Regions from separate parts of the Novosphingobium sp. fls2-241-R2A-195 genome, predicted to be linked through region 1. Evidence: riboswitches for the same ligand, from Rfam matches in the RefSeq annotation. Region 1 holds a riboswitch; the other holds the start of a gene.

What was found. A riboswitch is a leader RNA that binds a small molecule or an ion and turns the genes downstream of it on or off. The one in region 1 is predicted to bind thiamine pyrophosphate.
Region 2: another riboswitch for thiamine pyrophosphate. It lies ahead of thiC (phosphomethylpyrimidine synthase ThiC); the one in region 1 lies ahead of QRN25_RS03360 (TonB-dependent receptor).

Annotation. Positions count from the first base shown of each region.
Region 1 covers NZ_JARVRY010000004.1:50,370-58,171, forward strand. The annotation lists gene QRN25_RS03345 (serine hydrolase domain-containing protein) at 1-1,076, shown strand, start outside; gene QRN25_RS03350 (SDR family oxidoreductase) at 1,052-1,891, opposite strand; gene QRN25_RS03355 (FAD-dependent oxidoreductase) at 2,129-3,535, shown strand; TPP riboswitch at 3,576-3,685, shown strand; gene QRN25_RS03360 (TonB-dependent receptor) at 3,718-6,003, shown strand; gene QRN25_RS03365 (phosphotransferase enzyme family protein) at 6,005-7,138, shown strand; gene pnuC (nicotinamide riboside transporter PnuC) at 7,138-7,716, shown strand; gene QRN25_RS03375 (aldehyde dehydrogenase family protein) at 7,711-7,802, opposite strand, start outside.
Region 2 covers NZ_JARVRY010000027.1:239,998-247,799, forward strand. The annotation lists gene crtY (lycopene beta-cyclase CrtY) at 1-183, opposite strand, end outside; gene QRN25_RS21065 (GNAT family N-acetyltransferase) at 222-815, shown strand; gene QRN25_RS21070 (DUF2585 family protein) at 857-1,414, shown strand; gene QRN25_RS21075 (MipA/OmpV family protein) at 1,481-2,338, shown strand; gene QRN25_RS21080 (uracil-DNA glycosylase family protein) at 2,326-2,934, opposite strand; gene QRN25_RS21085 (DUF1838 family protein) at 2,981-3,850, opposite strand; gene QRN25_RS21090 (SOS response-associated peptidase family protein) at 3,948-4,574, opposite strand; TPP riboswitch at 4,618-4,728, shown strand; gene thiC (phosphomethylpyrimidine synthase ThiC) at 4,791-6,650, shown strand; gene QRN25_RS21100 (alkylphosphonate utilization protein) at 6,787-7,095, opposite strand; gene QRN25_RS21105 (hypothetical protein) at 7,216-7,500, shown strand; gene QRN25_RS21110 (DUF72 domain-containing protein) at 7,497-7,802, shown strand, end outside.

The DNA.
Region 1 (7,802 bases):
CCTACGATACGCTGGGGCCGCTGGACGGTGTCCGCAAATGGCGCCCGCTACCAGCGGGGCACTCCATTGCACCTGCCGCACTGGCGAAGGCGAGGGATTATGCTGCATCGGGCAACAGTTCGGCGTTCATGGTCTGGCACAAGGGCGCTCTGGTCGAGCAGGACTATTTCGGCGATACGCATGAAGATACGCCGATCATCTCCAAGTCGCTGTCCAAGCCTCTGGCGGTCATCGCCGTTGGGCGGGCCATCGTGGCCGGCAAGATCGCGTCGCTCGACCAGCCGATGGCGGACTTCATTACCGAATGGCAGGGGACACCGCGCGCGGCGATCACCATCCGGCAAGTGCTCGGGATGCGATCGGGCCTGCTTCCGCAAGGTGCCGCGCCCAATCCCGGCGACATCCTCAACCGTGCCTACCTGCACCCCTATCACGATCGCATCATCATCGACGAGTACCCGCTCGTCGATGTGCCGGGGAACCGCTACGAATACTCCAACGCCAACGGCGAACTCGTCGCTCCCCTGATCGAGCGGGCTACCGGCATTCCGTTCGAGCAATGGATCGCGCGCGAAGTGCTGGCACCGATCGGCGCGCGGGGCGGACGGATCTGGATGAACCGCCCGGACGGCACGCCGCATTCTGGCTGCTGCGCCTTGCTGCCCGCCGAAAGCTATCTGCGGCTGGGTATCCTGCTCGTCCGCGACGGGGTTTGGGAAGGCAGGCGGCTTTTGCCGGAGGGTTTCGTCAAGGCCATGGTCACGCCGACGGAGCAGAACCCGCACGCGGGGCTCGGCGTCTATATCGGCAGTCCTTATGTCGAATGGCGAGGGCCGGCCAACCCGCAAGTCCCTTTCGGTCGGTCCTATCATTCCGCGCCTTATGCGGCTGCGGACCTGTTCCTGTTCGACGGCAATGGCAATCAGGTGGTCTACATTGTACCATCGCACCAGCTGGTGATCCTGCGCACTGGCGAACGTCCGCCCGCAAAGCCGGTCTGGGACAATGCGATGCTGCCCAATATCGTGCTTGAGGCGATCGATGGAGGTGGTCAGGAAGGCTCCACCGGGAAATAACGCGCAAGCACGTCGCGCGGCTTGCCCTTGCGGCGGTCACGGATCTTGCGCGGCGTCAGCCACGTGAAGATCCGGCCGTTGCGGGTGTTCGTATCGACAATGCGGGCGGCCCACCGGCCGATCGTCTCCGGGTGGTCGGCAATGAGATTTACCCAGTCACGACGGGCGCGCGCGCCCTCGGCATCCAGCTTTGCGTGTTCGCGCAGGAAGCCCTCCGTGATGACGAGGCCGGGGCTGATTGCGCCGACGACGATGGGGTGGGCGAGGCTTGGGCTATGCTTCATCTCCTCGGCCAGAGAGCGGGTAAGGTAGGTAACGGCGGCCTTGGTGGTGGCATAGCCGTTCATGAAGGGCATCAGCGTGCCGTCCGCCCCTGCCCCCAGCATGTTGTAGAGCGCCCCCTGCCTGCCGGCTGCGCGCCATCCGCGGATCGCCGTCTGGCAGCCATGCACCAGTCCCATGACGTTGATGTCGAGCATTCGGCTCACTTCGGTTTCGGGCATGTCGACCAGCCCGCCGCCGAGCGCCAGCCCGGCATTGTTGATCCAGATATCGATACCGCCGAACCGTTCGCAGGCATCGTCCCATGCCGCGCGTACCGCATCGGCACTCGTGACATCGCAGGCGCCGCCTTCGGCGCGGGCGCGATCCTGGTGCAGGTGCCGGGCCGTGTGGCGGGCATCCTCGCCATCGGAAGAGGATATGTAGACGTTGATACCCCGGTCGAGCAGCGCTTGCGCCAGCGCCTTCCCGATCCCTCTCGAACTGCCGGTGACGAACGCGGTCCGAAGGGCAGTGGTATCGTGAGCGGGCATGGTCTTTACGTCCCCATCGCGGCAGGCCTTTGCTTCGAGGCTAGCGCCCGGCCGCGCATGCTTGACCCGCTTCGTTCGTGAATGTTCGCGCAGTGAATTTTCCGGGCAGGCGGCGATGTTCGTCTGTTGAAAAGGCGCGAAGAGGGGGCAGGACAGGGAGCGCCTTGCTTCTCCATTCGTGATCGGGCCGCTTGCACATCCTCATGGGCAAGCCCTTCTCGCGGACAGGTTTCGATCATGAGCGACGCAATGCACTTTCCCATCGTCATCGTCGGCGCCGGCGGCACCGGCCTGACCGCCGCGCTCGCCGCGCACGACGCCGGGAGCGAGGTCCTCGTGCTGGAACGCGACGCCTCGCCTTCGGGCTCCACCGCGATGTCGACGGGCCTGATCCCGGCCAGCGGCACGCCCGAGCAGGAAACCGCAGGGATCGTCGATACGCCCGAAATCTTCGCCGCCGACATGGTGGCGAAGACCAAGGGCCGCGTGGATGGCGAACTCGCGCTGCACGTCGCGCGTGAATCGGTCGAGACGATCGCGTGGCTGCGCGATTGTCATGGAGTGCCGCTCGATCTCGTCGACGGGTTTCTCTACCCCGGGCATAGCGTGCGCCGCATGTACGGCACGCCGAACCGGACGGGGGGCGAGTTGATGGCGGCGCTCGAAGCGGCTTGTGGGGAGGCGCAGATACCCATCCTCACCGAAGCGACCGTGGAAGAATTGCTGCATGACGGCGACCGCGTCACCGCGGTGCGCTACACACGCCCCGACGGCAGCGCGGAAATCGTCACCTGCGATGCACTTATCCTCGCCTGTTCGGGCTTCGCGGGCAATGCGGAGATGGTCGCGCGGTTCATCCCCGACATGGCGGAGGCGACGTTCCACGGCCATCCCGGCAACAAGGGCGATGCCATCCGCTGGGGGCTGGAGATGGGCGCCGCGGTAGCCGACATGACCGCTTACCAGGGCCATGGCGGGCTGGCGGTGGGCCATGCCGTGCCGATCCTGTGGCCGCTGATCATGGAAGGCGGCTTTCAGGTCAACGTCGAGGGGCGCCGCTTCTCCGACGAATCCGCCGGCTATTCCGAACAGGCGGCCAAGCTCAATGCGCAGCCGGGGCGTGTCGGTTGGTCGATCTTCGACGAGCGGCTGCATGTGTTGATGAGTGATTTCGACGATTACCGGGACGCCCTGCGCGCCGGTGCGGTGGTGAGCGCACCCACCCTGCCTGCGCTGGCCGAGGCGATCAGGGTGCCCGTCGCAGCACTGGAGGGCACTTGTGCCGAGGTCGCGGCGATCGCGCGGGGCGAGCGGGAGGACGCCTTCGGGCGATCGTTCGCCGCTTCGCAGGTTCTGGTGGGTCCATACTATGCCGCCAAAGTGACGGGCGCGCTGTTTCACACCCAGGGTGGGCTGGTGATCGACAGCCGGACGCGCGTGCTGCACGAGGACGGGACGGCGTTTCCCAACCTCTTCGCAGGCGGAGGCGCGGCGCGGGGCCTGTCCGGCGATGCGTCCTATGGCTACCTTGCCGGTAACGGTCTGCTTGCGGCCACGACGCTTGGCAAGATGGCGGGCCGTGCTGCCGCAGCCTTATCCGTTCAGACGCTTTCTTTCACGGCAGCCCCTGACTCCAACCTGTAATAATATCGCTTCCCACTTCGCGTCGAAGCGCCTAAGGCGCGCTCCATCCCCGGGGGGCCGCTCATGCGCGGCTGAGAGGTGGTCAGCAGACCACGACCCGCTGAACCTGATCCGGTTGACACCGGCGTAGGGAGGGTTGGCGGCAAGTCCGTTATCCCTCCGAGTGGAGTGGACGCGAGACTATGACGGTCAATTTTTCGTATCTCTGTGGCGCGGCGCTGGCATTCCCGGCCCTGTTCGCGGCGGCTCCGGCGCTGGCTGACGAGGCCGATGCCTCGCCGATCCAGGTCATCGGTCATGCCGACCCCGAGGGCCTGCTGCCCGACCAGACCGAACCCAAGGCGGTCAGCGCGATCTCGTCCGAGTTCATCGTCAAGCAGGCACCGACATTCAACGCCTTCCAGTTAGTGAACCTGCTACCCGGCGCCAATGTATCGATGAGCGACCCTTACGGGCTCTCGGCCAGTTCCAGCCTGACACTGCGCGGGCTGGGGCAGGACCAGATCGGCGTGCTGATGGAAGGGGCGCCGCAGAACGACATCGGCTATTACAACGCCTATCCTTCGCAGTTCGCCGATGCCGAGAACGTGCGTCAGGTCAGGCTCGTGCAGGGCGGAGCGGACATCGATGCGCCGGTCGTCGCGGCGGCAGGCGGCCTGTTGTCGCTGACGCTGGATGACCCGAAGGAGCGGATGGGCGGGCTGGTCAACCTGTCGGTCGGTTCGTTCGACGAACGGCGCGTTTTCGCGCGCTTCGATACCGGCGAGATCGGCAATACCGGGCTCAAGGCCTTCGTGTCGTACTCCAACAACCGCGCCGACAACTGGCGAGGGCCGGGCTTCGACAAGCGCCAGCATATCGACGCCAAGTTGCTGGCGGAATGGGGAGAGGGCAACCGCGCCAGCCTCGCCCTGTCGTTCAACGAGGCCGAGACTTCGGGCTATCCGGCGCCGACGCTGGCCGATTGGCGCGCTTACGGTCGCGGTTTCAATTACAGCACGAAGTATACCGAAGGCGATACCGGGTACTGGCGCCTTTACCGCGCGCCGTTCCGTAACCTCTACGCCTCCGCGCCGGTGCATCTGAACTTCGGCAGCGGTCTGACGCTCGACAGCACCACGTATCTCCAGTTCGGCTACGGCAACGCGCCTTACGGGACGCAGTTGACCACGACCGGCAATTACCTCGGCACCGAGGAACTGACGCAGCCGGTGGAACTGCCGGGAGCGGTGGACGGCCTCGCCACGGTGATGGGGAACTGGACCGGCAAGCAGATGCGCACTGGCAACGTCAGCAAGCTGACGCTGGAGGCCGGCGCGCACACGATCACGGCGGGGCTCTGGTTCGACTACGGCACCGACCGGGTACAGCAGACCTACACCTCGATCGGCGCGGAGGGGCAGCCCTTCGACAAGTGGGGCTATCCGAGCAAGGCGATCCGCACTGCGGACGGCCGCCTGCTCGCTTACGAGAACGCGCGTACGGTCACGGTGACCAAGGGCTTCTTCGTCGCCGACAGCGTGACCGTCACGCCGCGCCTGACCCTCGATGTGGGCTTCAAAGGCGTGGATTTACTGCGCAATGGCCGCAACCATCTGCCGGGGCCGCAGGACAAGGTGCATACCGACAGCTTCGCGGCGCTTCCGCGCGCGTCGGTGCACTACAAGCTGGACGAGCGGCAGCAGCTGTTCGCCAACGTGACCACGAACTTCCGCACGCCTAACGAGTTCGCGCTCTACAACAGCTACTATGGCGGCGAGGTGGTGCAGCAGGGGACTTCGAACCTCAAGAACGAGTACTCGGTCTCCGAGGAACTGGGCTATCGCTATATTGGGCCGAGCCTGTCATTTTCGCTGACCGCGTTCCATTACCACTTCCGCAACCGGCAGGTGGCGACGGTGATCAATAGCGGCGGGGCGCTGGTCAATTCTACGGTCAATGGCGGCAGTCAGACCAGCTACGGCCTCGACGCCGAGATCGACTATCGCCCGGCCAAGGGCGTGAGCATCTACGCCTCGGGCGAATATCTGCACACGCGGCAGGACGACGATCTGGCCATCGGTGGCGATTATCTGCCGACGAAGGGCAAGCGCGCGGTGTCGAGCCCCGAATTCCAGTTCGCCGTGGGCAGCACCTATGACGACGGGCGCCTGTTCGGCAGCACCGCGCTCAAGTACGTTGGGCGGCAATATTCGTCGTTCATGAACGACGAGAGCATCAAGGGCTATGCGACGCTCGACCTGGCGATCGGTGTGCATCTGGCCGGGCTGATCGATGCGCAGCGCATGGACTTGCGGGTCAACGCGATCAACGTGACCAATCCGCGCGTGCTTTCGGGCGTGTACTCGGTCAGCAGCAACGCGCAGGACACGGTGGGTCGGGGCGGCACGGTGATCTCGGGTTCCGCGCCCGCCTATTACATCGGCGGCGGCCGGGCGGTGGTCGCGACACTGTCACGCGCGTTCTGACATGAGCGGCGGGGTGCCTCGGGCGGACCATCTCGTGCACGGGATGGGCACGGAGCTTGAGGCGCCCGTCTGGCCCGCGATAACCGAGCCCGAGGCGGAAGGCGTTCTCGCGCACTTCCCGCAAGTCGGGCGAGTGGAAGCGCTGCGCTGGCATTCCCCCCGCCCGTTCTCGGCCGCGACGCTGGTGGAAGCGGGCGGGGAAACGCTGTTCCTCAAGCGCCACCACCGCGCGGTGCGCTCCCCCGCCGCGCTGGGCGAGGAGCACGCCTTCATGGCACATCTGCGGGCGAAAGGGCTGAGCGTGCCCGAGGTCATGGTGACGTCGGACGGTGGCGGAGCGGTGGCGCAGGGGGAATGGACGTACGAACTCCATCGCCGGGCGCCGGGCATCGATCTCTACCGCGAGCTGCAGTCGTGGACGCCCTTCCTCTCGCATGATCATGCTTTCGAGGCTGGCGTCGCGCTGGCCCGGCTGCATGCGGCTTCGCGTGATTTCGCAGCCGAGGCGCGAGAGGATCGTCCGCTGGTCGCCAGCTTCACCATCGTGTTTTCGTCCGACCCGCTCGCGGCGGCCGAGGCTTATTTGGCAGCACGGCCGGCTCTCGACGCCTACCTCGATGACAAGTCATGGCGCCGTGAACTGGCTCGACTGTTCGATGCGCTGGGCGAGGGAATTGTGGACCGGATCAAGGGTCGGCCTACCCTATGGACGCACAACGACTGGCACCCTTCCAACCTCTTATGGTCCGTTAGGGGCACTGTGAGTGCCGTTATCGATTTCGGTCTCGCGACCCGGACTTGCGCTATCCACGACCTCGCCACGGCGATCGAGCGAACGGCCATTCCCTGGCTGGAAATCGGCGGAAATGCGGGCGATCCGCAGGCGGCTCGGGCAGTGATCGCGGGCTACCGGACGGTCCTCCCGCTGACCGGCGCGGATGTTCGGACGATCGCCTGTCTGCTGCCGCTGGTGCATGTCGAATTCGCTTTGTCGGAAGTTGATTATTTCGCAGGAATCCTCGCTGATCGCGGTCAGGCCGACCTCGCGTGGCAGGGCTATCTCATCGGGCACGCCGAGTGGTTCCTGTCCCCGCCGGGACGCGATTTCCTGAGCCGGTTGGAGGCCGCAGCCTGATGTCGATACTGGAGATTGTCGCCGTCGTCGTCAGCTTCCTCGGCATCTGGTTCACTGCCCGCCGCTGGATGCTGTGCTGGCCGGTCAGCCTGCTGGCCTGCGCCTTGTATTTCAAGGTTTTCCTCGACGTGCGCCTCTATTCCGACATGATGCTGCAGGCGCTGTTCGGTGTTGCGATCCTCTACGGTTGGGCGTCCTGGGGACGCGGGAAGGCCGATAGCGGCGACATCGTCGTCAAGCCGCTGTCGCTGCTCGGCGCTGCGGTGGGCCTCGGCGCCGGGGCTGTCGGTGCGGCCGCGATAGGCTGGCTCGCCAGCCGTTACACCGACGCCGCCTTGCCGTGGATGGACGCGGGGCTGAGCAGCTTCAGCCTCGTCGCCCAGTACTGGACGGCGCGGCGGCAGTCGGCCAACTGGCTGCTGTGGATCGCGGTGGACGTGCTCTACGTCGGCATGTTCGCGTTCAAGGACTTGTGGCTGACGGCGGGGCTCTACGCCGCGATGGTCGCTCTTGCCGTGCTCGGCTACCGGCGCTGGCGGGCAGCGGCGGCACGGCAAGGGCAGACCGCCGCCTTATAGGCGCGCCGTCACCGCCTTGGTCTCGAGATAGCCGTCGAGGCCCTCCTGACCGAACTCGCGGCCCCAGCCGGACTGGCCGTAGCCGC
Region 2 (7,802 bases), on a different contig from region 1:
GGGCAGGTCGCTGGCGAAGAAGGACCAGACGTGGTCCCCGCCAAGTCGCTGATCACGCTCGAATATCGCCACACGAAGGTCCGGTCGCCGCGCCGCGAAGGCAAGCGCGATCAGCCCGCCGGCAAGGCCGCCACCGAGTATCGCGAGGTCACAGAACGCCGGATCGGCCGATTTTTGCTGCATCGCGGCGTTGTTTAGGCACTGCGAACGATTGCTGCAACTTGGCAGACCCCTCGCTTTACTGCATGTTCGTGACGATGACAGGGCAACTCACAGGCCAACTGGCCGTTTGCGACGCCGCATCGGGGGATGCGGCCGCAATAGCCGAGATTTACGCGCACTACGTGCTGGAAAGCACCGCGACGTTCGAGACCGAGCCACCTGACGAGGCGGAATCGGAACGGCGAATCTGTGAGCTTATCAAGGGAGGCTATCCCTTCCTCGTCATGCGCGACGATGACGGCAAGGTTCTCGGCTTCGGCTTTGCCCAGCGCTACGGCCCGCGTGCGGGCTATCGCTACAGCGTCGAGACGACGATCTACGTGTGCCAGGACAGCCTGAACCGCGGGATCGGCAGCGCGCTGCTCCAGGAACTGCTCACCGAGTGCGAGAAGCGCGGTTTCCGGCAGGCTTTCGCGGTGATCGCAGCCTCGGAACCGGCTTCGGTCGTGCTCCACGCGCGGGCGGGGTTCCTGCCGGTCGGTACGCTGACGGCGGCGGGCTGGAAGCACGGTCAGTGGATCGACGTGTTCCTCATGCAGCGCCGCCTCGGCGACGGCAACGAGACGCTGCCCGAAGGCGCCGCCGCATCCTGAACCTCGCGGGACGCTCGCCCCTGCTGCCGCATCGTCCGGCGGTGTGGCTGGCGCTTGCTCTTGGCCTTGCGCTACTGGCGGTCGAGCTTGCCATGGGGCGCCCGGCGATCTGTCCATGCGGCGTCGTCCGGTTCTGGGCGGGGGACGTGCAGTCGGACCAGAACAGCCAACAGGTCGCTGACTGGTACAGTTTCAGCCACGTCATCCATGGGCTCATCTTCTACGGAATCGCGCGCGCGCTCTGGCGGTGGACTGCGCTGGGCCGCATCCTGTCGCCGCGCTGGGCCTTGCCGCTGGCGGTGGCGTTCGAGGGAGGCTGGGAACTCCTGGAGAACTCGCCCCTGATCATCGATCGCTACCGTTCAGTCACTATCAGCTACGGTTACAGCGGCGACAGCGTGCTCAACTCGCTGAGCGACGTGGGGTGGATGGCGCTGGGTTTCATTGTCGCCGCGCGCCTCCCGGCCCGCGCCAGCGTGGCTCTGGCGCTGGTGTTCGAGGCGTTCACGCTGTTCATGATCCGGGACAACCTGACCCTCAACGTCCTGATGCTGGTGCACCCGATCGAGGCGGTGCGTGATTGGCAGTCGTCGGCCTGAAAGCCAAGCGAGGCAACTGTTAGGTCTCGCAAAGCGTTGGTCTTTCAAGATCTTCAGGGGACCGTCATGAATTCACGCCTTGTCTTACGGATTTGCACGGCATCTGCCGCCCTTCTTTCGATGCCCGCCATCGCGCAGGAGGCGCCGCAGCAACAGGCGACCGAGAACGTCCTCGACGGCGATTACCTGACGGTCGGCGTCGGCGCGGTCTATGTTCCCAGTTATCGCGGCTCGGATGACTACATCCTCTCGCCGGTGCCGCTGGTGCGCGGCCATTTCAAGGGCGTGGACATCAATCCGCGCGTTGCGGGCGTGGCGCTGGACTTCATTCCCGACGACAAAGATTCGGGCATCGGCTTTTCGCTGGGGCCAGTGGTCACGGCCTCGTTCAATCGCAACCGGCGCGTGCGGGACGAGGTCGTGCGGGCGGCAGGCAAGCTCGATCCGGCGATCGAGGTCGGCGTCAGCGCGGGCGTGACCAAGTACCGGGTGCTGCACGACTACGATTCGCTCACGCTGTCGAGCGACGTGAAGTGGGACGTGAACGGCGCCTACAAGGGCATGGTCTGGTCCCCCGCGATCAGCTACGCGACGCCGCTGAGCCCGGCGGTCGTCACGGTGCTGGCGGTCAGCGCCCGCCGTGTCGATGACAAGTTCGCGCGCTACTACTACTCGGTGAATCCGGGGCAAAGCCTTGCGAGCGGGCTGCCGGTCTACAATGCCAAGGGCGGCTGGGACAGCGTCAACACCTCGCTGCTGATGGCCTATGACCTCTCCGGCGACGTGCGCGACGGTGGGCTTTCGGTGTTCGGAGTGGCGAACTATTCGCGCATGCTGAACGACGGCAAGGACACGCCGTTCACCTCGCTGCGGGGCAGTGCGAACCAGTGGGTCCTGGGCGCGGGCGTGGCCTATACGTTCTGATGCGGGGAGCCTTCGACGGCTTCGATCACCTTCCGGCGCAAGTCAGGCAGCACTTCCGCTTCGAACCACGGGTGCTTCGCCATCCACAGCCGGCTGCGCCACGCCGGATGCGGAAGGGGGAACAGTCCTTCCGGCGCCTCGCGCCACCGTCGCACCGTTTCGGTGAGGTTGGGCGCGAAGCCGCGCGGCAGGTAGCGTTTCTGGGCGTACTGCCCCACCAGCAGGGTCAGGCGCCGCTGGGGCAGTTCGGCCAGCAGCGGCGCGTGCCAGCGCGGGGCGCATTCGGGGCGAGGGGGCTTGTCGCCGCCGCTCGCCTTGCCCGGATAGCAGAAGCCGGAGGGCATCTGCGCGACTTTCGCGGTGTCGTAGAACATGGCCTTGTCGAGCCCCAGCCAGCCGCGCAGCCGGTCGCCGCTGTCGTCGTCCCAGCCTATGCCGCTGGCATGGACCTTGCTGCCCGGCGCCTGCCCGATGATGAGCAGGCGGGCGGACGGGCTGGCCGCGACGAACGGGCGCGGCTCGAAGCCCAGCGCCGTCTCGCACAAGCGGCAGGCGCGGATTTCGCCGAGAAGGGCGTCGAGGGTTGCGGAGGCCATCTACCGCAGATGGCCACCTTCCTTGCCTGAGACAAGGCGTGCCCTGTTACCCCGCCTTGTCGAGAGCGGCGATGGGGTCCTTGGCGATCTGCGGATAATACGTCTCGAGCATGGCGTGCCAGTCCGCCGGAAGGTCCTCGAAGCGCTTCACCTTGCCGCCGTTGCCGAACAGGTTGAGCGTACCGGGGCGATCGCCCATCCGCAGCCATTCCGGCCAGCTGCGCACGTCGTTGGACTGCACCCGCGTGTCGACGTTGGTGACCGCCGGGTCCAGCACCAGCGCGCTCGGCGCGGACAGGGTGCTCACTTCGTTCAGATAGGACACCGAGCCGTCGGGAGCGGTCACTCTGGCGTGCGAGCGGTCGCGCACCGCGATCTCGCCGGTGCGCAGGGTGAAGGGCACGGCGGGGGTGTGGACGTGCTCGAAACGGGGCGCGCCCGGAATATCGGGAATGTCGATCTCGTTGGTCGCCGAAACCCGCACGCGCGTGGGGATCGGGCCGCGACCGCCGACTTTCACGGTCTCTCCCGTGATCGGGTTGCGGAGGTCGGTGAGGCGATGGCCGGTGTCGATATCGACGCGGAAGCTGATCTCCAGGTCGATCAGCTCGAAACTGCCATCGGCCTTGTGCGTGATGCGCTGGATCGATCCGAGATTGATCGCATAGACCGGGATCAGGTCGCCGCCCGTCGCGGCCATGTACGGACCCTTGATCCACGAGAAGACCAGGCCGTCGTCCGTGCGATAGCGCAGCTTGCGATAGATCAGCGAGGCGTCGGCTGCATTGGCGGGATCGAGCAGGCGCTTCTTCGGCGTTGCGGCCGCCGCCGGAAGCGAGGCTGCGGCAAGCGCGGTGGCGCCCAGTCCCAATGCGGTTCGTCGGTCCAGTTTTGCCGCGTCGTTTTGCTCGATCATTTTGCACTCCCCTTACTGCGATCGAGAAAGTTGATCGTTATCGGGGGAGCAACAAGCATGCGGCACGGGATTGGTCGCGTCTCGGATAGCGATGGGCTCAGCCCGCCACGCGCATCTCCATGAGGGACGAGGAATAAGGCACGATGAGGCTCTTCGCGCGGTCCCAGGCGCTGCGCAGCCAGGTGTCCTGCACGGCCGGATCGGGTGGGAGGATCACCGGCATCGTCTCTCGCCCCTCTGCTCTCAGTGCCGCGTTCGCTTCGCAGGCGAGGAGGGCGAAGGAGGGAATCTCGCTGTCCTTCCATACCGCCGCCATGGCGAAGACCGGCTGGTCGGCGCAGGCGAACCAGCACTGGCGGCGCTTGCCATCCGTGGGCGAGGGGCGGCCCCACTCCATGAAGGCGGTGGCGGGGACCAGGCAGCGGAACTCGCTGTTGCGCAAGTTGCCGATCCAGAACGGGCTGTCGAGGTTGCGCACCGTCAGGATGCCGCGCTGTTCGTGGACCGAGGGAGGCGGCGGTACGCCCCAGAGGCGCGGGATCATCCGGCGCGGGGTGCGATATTGCGGCCTCGGCCCGGCGATCGCCTCTCGCCCAGCAGTGATGACCGGCGCGAACTGCCCGGGCGCGACGTGGCCGCCGTCCCATGGGTCATTGCCGGATTCGGCCCCGAAGGAGCGCGCGACATGCGGCGCGGGCGCGTCGAGGCGATAGAGCATCGGCATGGGCTCAAGCCTCTAGACCCCGCCGATACGCGCGTCTATCACTGCGCCGTCCCCGGGGAGCCAGCAAGTGGCTGAGAGTTGTGGGTATGCTCCACAAGACCCGTCGAACCTGAACCCGTTAGTACGGGCGGAGGAAGTGGAGCGTCGGGTTTGAGCATGTTTCAACGCCCGTAATGCGTCTCTTTTTTCGTCCCATGGAAAGAAGAGAGGCAATCCATGGCAGACATCAATTCCAAGCTCGAAATCGGCGTGACGACCGGCCCCATCCGTGGATCGAGGAAGATCCACGTCGGCCCGCTGGGCGTGGCGATGCGCGAAATCCACCTCGAACCCGGCAGCGGCGAGGCCCCGGTGCGGGTCTACGACACCTCCGGCCCTTATACCGATCCTGATGTCACGATCGACATTTCGGCGGGCCTCGCCCCCAAGCGCCGCGAATGGATCACGGCGCGCGGCGACGTGGAGGATTACGCCGCGCGCGAGGTGAAGCCCGAGGACAACGGCATCAAGGGGCCTGACCGTTCGGCAGGGGTTCCGGCCTTCCCCAACGTCGTCAGGCGGCCCTTGCGCGCGAAGGCGGGCATGAACGTCAGCCAGATGCACTATGCCCGGCGCGGCATCATCACGCCGGAGATGGAATATGTGGCGGAGCGCGAGAACCTCGGCCGCGCCATGCTCAAGGAATACGTGCGCGACGGGCAGGACTGGGGCGCATCGATCCCGGACTACGTGACGCCCGAGTTCGTGCGCGAGGAAGTCGCGCGCGGCCGCGCCATCATCCCCTCCAACATCAATCACCCCGAAAGCGAGCCGATGGCGATCGGGCGCAATTTCCTGGTCAAGATCAACGCCAACATCGGCAACTCGGCCGTCGCCTCGGACGTGGCGAACGAGGTCGACAAGATGGTCTGGTCGATCCGCTGGGGCGCCGACACCGTCATGGACCTCTCCACCGGGCGCAACATCCACGACACCCGCGAATGGATCATCCGCAACAGCCCCGTGCCCATCGGCACCGTGCCGATCTATCAGGCGCTCGAGAAGGTCGGCGGCGTGGCGGAAGACCTGAACTGGGAGGTCTTCCGCGACACCCTGATCGAACAGGCCGAGCAGGGCGTCGATTACTTCACCATCCACGCCGGAGTTCGCCTGCCCTTCGTGCCGCTGGCGGCGAAGCGCGTCACCGGCATCGTCAGCCGCGGCGGCTCGATCATGGCCAAGTGGTGCCTGGCGCATCACAAGGAATCGTTCCTCTACGAACGCTTCGACGAAATCACCGAGATCATGAAGGCCTACGACGTCGCCTATTCGCTGGGTGACGGGCTGCGTCCGGGCTCGATCGCGGATGCCAACGACGAGGCGCAGTTCGCCGAACTCTACACGCTGGGCGAACTGACCAAGCGCGCCTGGGAACAGGACGTGCAGGTCATGATCGAGGGGCCGGGCCATGTGCCGATGCACAAGGTCAAGGAGAACATGGAAAAGCAGCTGGCCGCCTGCGGCGAGGCGCCGTTCTATACCCTCGGTCCGCTCGTCACCGATATCGCGCCGGGCTACGACCACATCACCAGCGGCATCGGCGCCGCGATGATCGGCTGGTACGGCACGGCGATGCTCTGCTACGTGACGCCCAAGGAGCACCTCGGCCTGCCCGACCGCGACGACGTGAAAGTCGGCGTGGTCACTTACAAGCTGGCCGCCCATGCCGCCGATCTGGCGAAGGGCCACCCGGCGGCCAAGGTCCGCGACGATGCGCTGTCTCGCGCCCGTTTCGAGTTCCGCTGGCGCGACCAGTTCAACCTGTCGCTGGATCCCGACACGGCGGAGCAGTACCACGACCAGACGCTGCCGGCCGAGGGCGCCAAGTCCGCGCATTTCTGCTCGATGTGCGGGCCCAAGTTCTGCTCGATGAAAATCAGCCAGGAAGTGCGCGAGTTCGCGGCGAAGCAGAACCAGCCGGTCGAAACCTTCGTCGCCGCCGAAGAGGCGGAAGCCGGAATGGCCGAGATGAGCAAAGTGTTCCGGGAAACCGGCAGCGAACTCTACATGGGGGCAGGCGGGCGCGAGCACGACTGACTCGGCGAGCGAGTTGGATCTAAACCTTCTTTGTCATCCCCGCGAAGGCGGGGATCCATCTGACGGGCGTGCAACATGAAACGTCAGGAGATGGGTTCCCGCCTTCGCGGGAATGACGAAGGAGGGGAGGCACGGCTCACCGCTTGCGCACGAACTCCGCGCGCAGGACGAGGCCTTTGATGCCGGGGTAGCGGCAATCGATCTCTTGCGCATCGCCGGTCAGGCGGATCGCGGGGATCACCGTCCCGCGCTTCAGCGTCTGGCCTGCGCCCTTGACGTCGAGGTCCTTGATCAGCGTCACCGAATCGCCGTCCGCGAGCAGATTGCCTACCGCGTCACGTACTTCCACGGCATCGGCCGCCGCGCGCTTCGCCGTCAGTTCCGAGGCAGGCAGCCATTCGCCGCTGTCCTCGTCGTAGACATAATCCTCGTCGTCGCTTGCCATGATCCATTCTCCTGATGCCTTTGCGCCCTTGGCAGCGCGACGCGCGTTTGACCAGCAGCATGCCGCCTTCGCAGCATCGCGCGCCGGTGCTACGCTGCCTCTTCCCAAGGAGGGCCACGCATGCGCAACCCGACCACCGACTGGATGAAACTCGCCCACGACAGCTACTGGCTCTGGGCGGAATCGCTCATGGTCATGGGCATGCGCACCAGCGATATGATGACCGGCAAGGGCAGCGACCGTGAAAACGCGCTGATGGTCTCGGAAAAAGTCAAGGCGGCCGCCGAAGTGGGCATGATGCTGGCGACGTCGAGTGCATCTCCGAAGACCGCCGCAAAGGCCGTGCGCCATTACCGCCGCAAGGTCACCGCAAACCGCAAACGCCTTGCCCGGAAGAAATCATGAGCGTCCACATCGGCATCGGCGGCTGGACTTATGAACCATGGCGCGGGCTGTTCTACCCCAAGGGCCTCACCCAGTCGCGCGAACTGGCCTACGTCGGCGAGCACCTGACCGGCACCGAGATCAACGCCACCTTCTATCGCGGCCAAAGTGCCGCCAGCTTTGCCAAGTGGCGCGATGCAGTGCCCGATGGCTTCCTTTTCGCGCTCAAGGGCAGCCGGTACTGCACCAACCGCAAGGACTTGTCCGAGGCGGGCGAGAGCGTGGCGCGGTTCATGGCGCAGGGGCTGGTCGAACTGGGCGAC